Regions from separate parts of the Streptomyces mayteni genome, predicted to be linked through region 2. Evidence: riboswitches for the same ligand, from Rfam matches in the RefSeq annotation. Region 2 holds a riboswitch; the other holds the start of a gene.
The links. A riboswitch is a leader RNA that binds a small molecule or an ion and turns the genes downstream of it on or off. The one in region 2 is predicted to bind glycine.
Positions count from the first base shown of each region.

Region 1: linked by a shared signal. The riboswitch ahead of gcvT (glycine cleavage system aminomethyltransferase GcvT) and the one ahead of gcvP (aminomethyl-transferring glycine dehydrogenase) in region 2 are both predicted to bind glycine.

Region 1 is NZ_BAAGPR010000074.1:24,362-27,752, forward strand. It holds gene ACYVPE_RS27120 (L-serine ammonia-lyase) at 1-26, opposite strand, end outside; gene gcvH (glycine cleavage system protein GcvH) at 49-435, opposite strand; gene gcvT (glycine cleavage system aminomethyltransferase GcvT) at 523-1,668, opposite strand; glycine riboswitch at 1,848-1,940, opposite strand; gene ACYVPE_RS27135 (enhanced serine sensitivity protein SseB) at 2,091-2,858, shown strand; gene ACYVPE_RS27140 (enhanced serine sensitivity protein SseB C-terminal domain-containing protein) at 2,995-3,391, shown strand, end outside.
Region 2 is NZ_BAAGPR010000033.1:45,177-48,567, forward strand. It holds gene gcvP (aminomethyl-transferring glycine dehydrogenase) at 1-2,152, opposite strand, end outside; glycine riboswitch at 2,335-2,433, opposite strand; gene ACYVPE_RS17045 (PRC-barrel domain-containing protein) at 2,504-2,833, opposite strand; gene ACYVPE_RS17050 (DNA polymerase IV) at 2,882-3,391, opposite strand, start outside.

The DNA of each region.
Region 1 (3,391 bases), on a different contig from region 2:
AACAGGTCGAAGACGGAGAGGGCCATGGTGGGTTCACCCAGGGGTCGGTCAGCTGTTGGTGAGGGCGTCGTACTCGGTGGCCGACATCAGCCGGACCGGCTCGGCCGACTCGTCGACCCGCACCCGGAAGAGCCAACCGGCCTCGAACGGTTCCGAGTTGAGCAGCGCCGGGTCCTCGACCACGGCGTCGTTGATCTCGGTGATCTCGCCACTGACGGGGGAGTAGAGCTCGCTGACCGACTTGGTGGACTCCAGCTCGCCACAGGTCCCGCCCGCGGTGACGGTGGCGCCCACGGCTGGCAGGTCGACGAAGACCACGTCGCCCAGCGCGTCGGCCGCGAACCGGGTGATGCCGACTGTCGACACGCCGTTCTCGGCGGCCGACAGCCACTCGTGCTCCTCGCTGTAGCGGAACTGCTCGGGGTTGTCGCTCATCGGGCTCTTCTCCGGGTTGGTGGCGCTTGACGCGGACGGTCGGGGGACTCGGACGGTGCTCGGGCGTCGCCTGTGACGCTACCGACGCTACTTCCGACGCTTGTAGAACGGCAGCGCGACGACCTCGCACCGTTCGTGGGTGCCGCGGACGTCGACGGCGACGCCCTCGGTGCCCGGCGCGGCGTGCGCCGCGTCGACGTAGGCCATGGCGATCGGCCGGCCCAGCGTCGGCGAAGGGGCGCCCGAGGTGACCGCGCCGACCACCGTGCCGTCGGCGGCCACCACCGGGTAGCCGGCGCGCGGCACCCGGCGGCCGGTGGCGACGAGGCCGACCAGGACCCGCGGCGGCCGCTCCTCGGCCCGCTCGGCCGCGGCGGCCAGCGCGTCCCGGCCGACGAAGCCGGCTGGCTTGCCGAGCCTGACCACCCGGCCGAGGCCGGCGTCGAACGGCGTCGTTTCCGTGGTCAGCTCGTTGCCGTAGAGCGGCATCCCGGCCTCGAGGCGCAGCGTGTCCCGGCAGGCCAGGCCGCACGGCACCAGGCCCTCGGGCTCGCCGGCCTCGGTCAGCGCCGCCCACAGCGCCCCGGCGTCCTCGGCGGCGCAGAACAGCTCGAAGCCGTCCTCGCCCGTGTAGCCGGTGCGGGCGATCATCGCCGGCCGGCCGGCGACCGTGCCCGGCAGCCCGGCGTAGTAGCGCAGCGCGCCCAGGTCGGCGTCGGTGAGCCGGCCGAGGACGGCGGGGGAGGCCGGGCCCTGGACGGCGATCAGCGCGTAGCGGTCGCGGTCGTCGCGCACCGCCGCGTCGAAGCCGGCCTGCCGCTCGGTGAGCGCGGTCAGCACCGGGTCCGTGTTGGCGGCGTTGGCCACCACCAGGAACTCGTCGTCGGCCAGCCGGTAGACGATCAGGTCGTCGAGGATGCCGCCGCGCTCGTCGCAGATCATGGTGTAGCGGGCCCGGCCGACCGCGAGCGCGGACGGCTCGCCGACCAGCGCGTGGTCGAGCAGCGCGCCGGCGGCCGGCCCGACGACGGCGATCTCGCCCATGTGGGAGAGGTCGAAGAGGCCGACGGCGGTGCGCACCGCCTGGTGCTCGGCGCGCTCGCTGCCGTAGCGCAGCGGCATCCGCCAGCCCGCGAAGTCGGTCATGACCGCGCCCAGGGACCGGTGCACGGCGTCGAGCGGGGTGGTGCGCGTGGCGCTCGGCGGCGCGGGGGCGTCCGACGGCTGGGACATGGCGTGGCTCCAGGGGCTCCAGGGGCGAAGGGCTGACGGACGGCGCGAGGCCGTGCGCGTGGCCCTCCCCATCTGTCATCTGCACCTGAGAGGTTCGCCGGACGCCCGGGACCGGGCGGCGGCTTGCACCGTGGGTGGGGCCCGCCCCCGCAGGGAGCGTGCCCGCTTTTCAGATTCGCCTTCCGCGCGCGGTATCAGGGGCCTGAGAGATTCAAGGGAGGACTTGCTCCTTCGGCGCCCCGGCACGCCGGGGACTCTCCCGCGCGCGGTCGAACGGCCAGTATGCGGTTGTTCTCGTCTGTCGGACATCATCGCACGAACCGCGGCGGGTGGCCCGGCCACGGTGGGCGCCGGCCCAACGGGCGGGCCTGGCAGCCGTTATGGTGCCACTCGGCGCTCTGAGTGGATGGTGGGCTGAAACGATGAACATGGCAAGGCAGGGGCCCGGATACGGCGGCGGCTGGCCGAGCAACGAACTCGAGGAGACCCTCGCCGCCGCCCTCGGGGTGGCCGACGCGGGCCCCCGGCTGTTGAAGGTGCTCGCCCGCAGCGCCCTGTGGGTGCCGCTGCCCGAGGGCGGCGGCCGGGAGAGCCGCAACCTCGACCTGCCGACGATCGAGCTCAACGGCGCCGTGTACGTGCCGGTCTTCAGCTCGGCCGAGCAGCTGCACCTCGGCGGTGCGTCGCACCTGCCGTTCGCCGTGGCCCCCGCCTGGGAGTTCGCCCGCGGCCTGCCGCCGCGGGTCGGCATCGCCGTCAATCCGGGCGGCACGGTCGGCGTGCCGGTGCCGTCAGGCGTGGTCGCCGAGCTGTGTCGGGTCAGCCCGGGCGAGCGGATGCCCGGCGTGCCGTCCGGCGCCCGGATGCGGCTCTTCCAGCCGGACTGGCAGGACGACCCCGTCGACTTCCTCGCCGCCGTCACCCGCGAGGTCAGCGCGCTCGGCTTCGTCCGCTCCGCGCGGCGCGGGCTGGCCAGCGCCGAGGGCGGCTCGCCCTCGCTGTTCCTCGGCGTGGAGCTCGACCAGCTCGACGACGGCCTCCGGGTCGCCGTCCACGACGGCCTCGGCCGCGCGCTCGCCGCCCACCCGGTGGCCTGGCCCGTGCAGCTGGTGCTCCTTGATGCCGCCGACGATCCCGTGGTGGACTGGCTCAGGGAGTGCGTGCAGCCGTTCTACACCCGCGACGCCTGACGGTCCGACGACGTTCCGCCACCGGGTCGCGACGCGACGTCACGGCCCGGGGAGGTGGCCGGGATCGCGGCTCCCGGGCCGCTCGGCTGGGCATGTTGCTCCGTGGAGCGTGCGGCGTGGGGAGGGCGTGGGCCAGGTGAGCGGTGGAGAAGGCGTCGAGGAACTGCTGCCCCGGATCGCCCCCGACCGCCTCGACGCGTACGAGGGCCTGCTCGCCGCCCTGGCCGCCGGCGAGGTGTGGATGCTGCTCTGGCACGGCAGGCCTGGCGAGCCCGACGCCCAGTACGGCAGCATGGACGTCACGGGCCACGGCTACGCGCCCTGCGTCACCTCCGAGCGCGAGCTGCGGGCCAGCGGCTGGACCAGGGAGCACGAGGTGGTCGGCGGCCGCGACATCGCCGCCGCGCTCTACCCCGACCACTGGGGCCTCTGGCTCAACCCCCACACGCCGAGCGGCGGGCTCGGCGTCCCCTGGCCCGACCTGCGCCGGATCGCCGGCGGCCTCGACCGGCTCCCGGCCGGGCCGCTGCGGA
Region 2 (3,391 bases):
GCGGGATGCAGAAGGTCTTGTGCAGGTTCAGGTGCGAGACGTCGGCGCCGAAGTGCCCGGGCCTGGCGAGCCCGACCAGCGCGTTGAGGTTGGCGCCGTCCACGTAGACCTGGCCGCCGGCCTCGTGCACCGCGGCGCAGATGGCGGCGATGTCCTCCTCGAACACGCCGTGCGTGGAGGGGTAGGTGACCATCAGGACGGCCAACTCGTCGCGGTGCCGGTCGATCTTGGCGCGCAGGTCGGCCGCGTCCACGTCGCCGTTCTCGCCGGTGGCGACGACCACCACGCGCATGCCGGCCATCACGGCGCTGGCCGCGTTGGTGCCGTGCGCCGAGGAGGGGATCAGGCAGACGGTGCGCCCGGGCTCGCCGTTGGCGCGGTGGTAGGCGCGGACCGCGAGCAGCCCGGCGAGCTCGCCCTGCGAGCCCGCGTTGGGCTGCAGCGAGACCCGGTCGTAGCCGGTGATCTCGGCCAGCCGGTCCTCGAGTTCGCGGATCAGGGTGAGGAAGCCCTCGGCCTGCTCGACGGGCGCGAAGGGGTGAAGACCGGCGAACTCCGGCCAGGTGACCGGCTCCATCTCGGCCGTGGCGTTGAGCTTCATGGTGCACGAGCCCAGCGGGATCATGCCGCGGTCGAGGGCGTAGTCGCGGTCGGCCAGCCGCCGCAGGTAACGCAGCAACGAGGTCTCGGAGCGGTGCCGGTGGAAGACCGGGTGGGTGAGGTACTCGTCGTCGCGGAGCAGCGCGGCGGGCAGCGCGTCCGGGGTCACGGCGTCCAGCTCCGCGATCCGCCCGGCGTCCGCGTCGACGCCGAAGGCGCCCCAGACGGCGGCCAGTTGGGCCCGCGTCGTGGTCTCGTCGCAGGAGATGCCGAGGTGGTCGGCGTCGGTCTCGCGCAGGTTGATCCCGGCCGCGCGGGCGGCCGCGGCGATCTCGGCCGCCCGGCCGGGCACCCGGGCGGTGACGGTGTCGAAGAACGCGTCGTGGACGGTCTCGACGCCGCCCGCGCGCAGCCCGGCGGCCAGCAGCGCGGCGTAGCGGTGGGTGCGGCGGGCGATGGCGGCCAGCCCGTCGGGGCCGTGGTGGACGGCGTACATGCCGGCCATCACGGCCAACAGCACCTGGGCGGTGCAGATGTTGCTGGTGGCCTTCTCCCGGCGGATGTGCTGCTCCCTGGTCTGGAGCGCCAGCCGGTAGGCGGGCCGGCCGTCGGCGTCCCTGGAGACGCCGACCAGCCGGCCGGGCAGGCTGCGGGCGTAGGCGTCGCGGACGGACATGTAGCCCGCGTGCGGCCCGCCGAAGCCCATCGGGACGCCGAAGCGCTGGCTGGAGCCGACGGCGATGTCGGCGCCCAGCTCGCCGGGCGAGGTGAGCAGGGTGAGGGCGAGCAGGTCGGCGGCGACGGCGACCACCGCGCCGAGCTCGTGCGCCCGCTCGATGACCGCCCGGTGGTCGCGCACCGCGCCGGAGGCGCCCGGGTACTGGAGCAGCACGCCGAAGACGCCGCGCTCGGCCACCTCGGCCGGCACCCCGGCGTCGAGGTCGGCGACGACGACCTCGACGCCCGTCGGCTCGGCCCTGGTGCGCACGACCTCGATGGTCTGCGGCAGACAGTCGGCGTCGACCAGGAAGACGCCGTCCCGCACCTTGCCGACCCGGCGGGCCAGGGCCATCGCCTCGGCGGCCGCGGTGCCCTCGTCGAGGAGCGAGGCGCCGGCGGTGGGCAGCCCGGTGAGGTCGGCGACGACGGTCTGGAAGTTGAGCAGCGCCTCCAGGCGCCCCTGCGAGATCTCCGGCTGGTAGGGCGTGTAGGCCGTGTACCAGGCCGGGTTCTCCATGACGTTGCGGAGGATGACCGGCGGCGTGAAGGTGCCGTGGTAGCCGAGGCCGATCATCGAGTGCGCCACCTGGTTGCGCCCGGCGAGCGCGCGGAGCTCGGCGAGGACCTCGGCCTCGCTCGCCGCGTCCGGCAGGCGCAGCGCCTCGGCGCTGCGGATCGCCTCGGGGACGGCGGCGGCGGTGAGTTCGTCGAGCGAGCCGTAGCCGACCTGGGCCAGCATCTTGGCCTGGGCGGCGGCGTCCGGGCCGATGTGCCGGGCGGCGAACGGGGTACCACGCTCGAGCTCGGTGAGCGGGGTGCGGGAGACGGTCATGGGTGGAGGCTCCTCCTGGTCGCGGCGACCTCGGGGGTTCGGGCGGCACTGCCCGACCGGCCTCCCCCTCTGTCATCCGGTCTGTCGCCCGGACCTGAGAGCTTCACCGCGGCGCCCGGGGGGCCACGGCTTGCACCGTCGGTGAGGGTGGCCGTGCGGCGCACCCTGCTTTCCAGAGTGGTCTCACTCGCGCGGTACGTGGGCCTGAGAGATTCCGGGGAGGATTTGCTCCTTCGGCGCTCGCCGCCCGACGGGCGGCGGGACTCTCCCGCGCGGGATCGTCAACCGTCTTCGAGCCTACCAGCGGACTTCCCACCCCGAACGTCCCGTGCGTGCTCCCGGACGCCGTCGCTAGCCGCCGTCCTCCTGGGGGACGTCGAGGCCGTAGTGGTGGTACAGCTGCAACTCCTGTTCGGGCGACAGGTGGCGGCCGACGCCGAAGTCCGGCGCGTCCCGGATCAGCGAGCGCTCGAAGGGCACCCGCAGGGCGTCCTCCACCAGTTCGCTCGGCTCCAGCGGGACGAACGCGTCACGGCTGAACAGGCCGGTCCGCACCGCCGCCCACTCCGGGGTGCCGGTCGCGTCGTCGAGGTACACCTCGTCCACGGTGCCGATCTTGGTGCCGTCGCGGTCGAACGCCTTGCGGCCGATCAGGCTACGCGGGTCGATGTCGGTCTGCACGCTTCCTCCCACTGCTCGCCGCCCGTCACGAAGAGGCGGTGCCACCTCCTACGAAAGAGCACAATCCGGCGGTCGGCCAGTCGAGCACGGAGCGTCGGGGACCAGCGGGAGGGGCGCCGAGTGGGTCAGCTCGGGGTCGTCGAGGAGGAAGGTCCTGGCGCGTCCTGGCGGGGATCCGGGCTGTTCGAAGCGGACGGTGACGCGGCCGACGCCGCTGCCCTGGATCCAGCCGGGCCCGTAGTGGCGGTGGGACACGTCGAGGCCGGGCAGCCAGCGACGCTCGGGCGCGGCCTCGGCGCCGGCCGCCGCCGGGGGCGCGGCGGGCGGCGGCTCGGGCGGGACGGCCTGGGCGAACAGGTCCTCCTGGGTGAAGTCGGCGAGACCGCTGACGCCGACGCCGAGCAGCCGGACGCCCGCCGTGGTGTCCACGCCCTCCAGCAGCCGCCCGGCGGCCTCGGCGATCACCGCCGGGTCGTCCGTGGGACCGCGCAGCGTCTCGGAGCGGGTCAGGGTGGTGAAGTCGTACCGCCTGACCTTCAGCACCACGGTGCGGCCCGA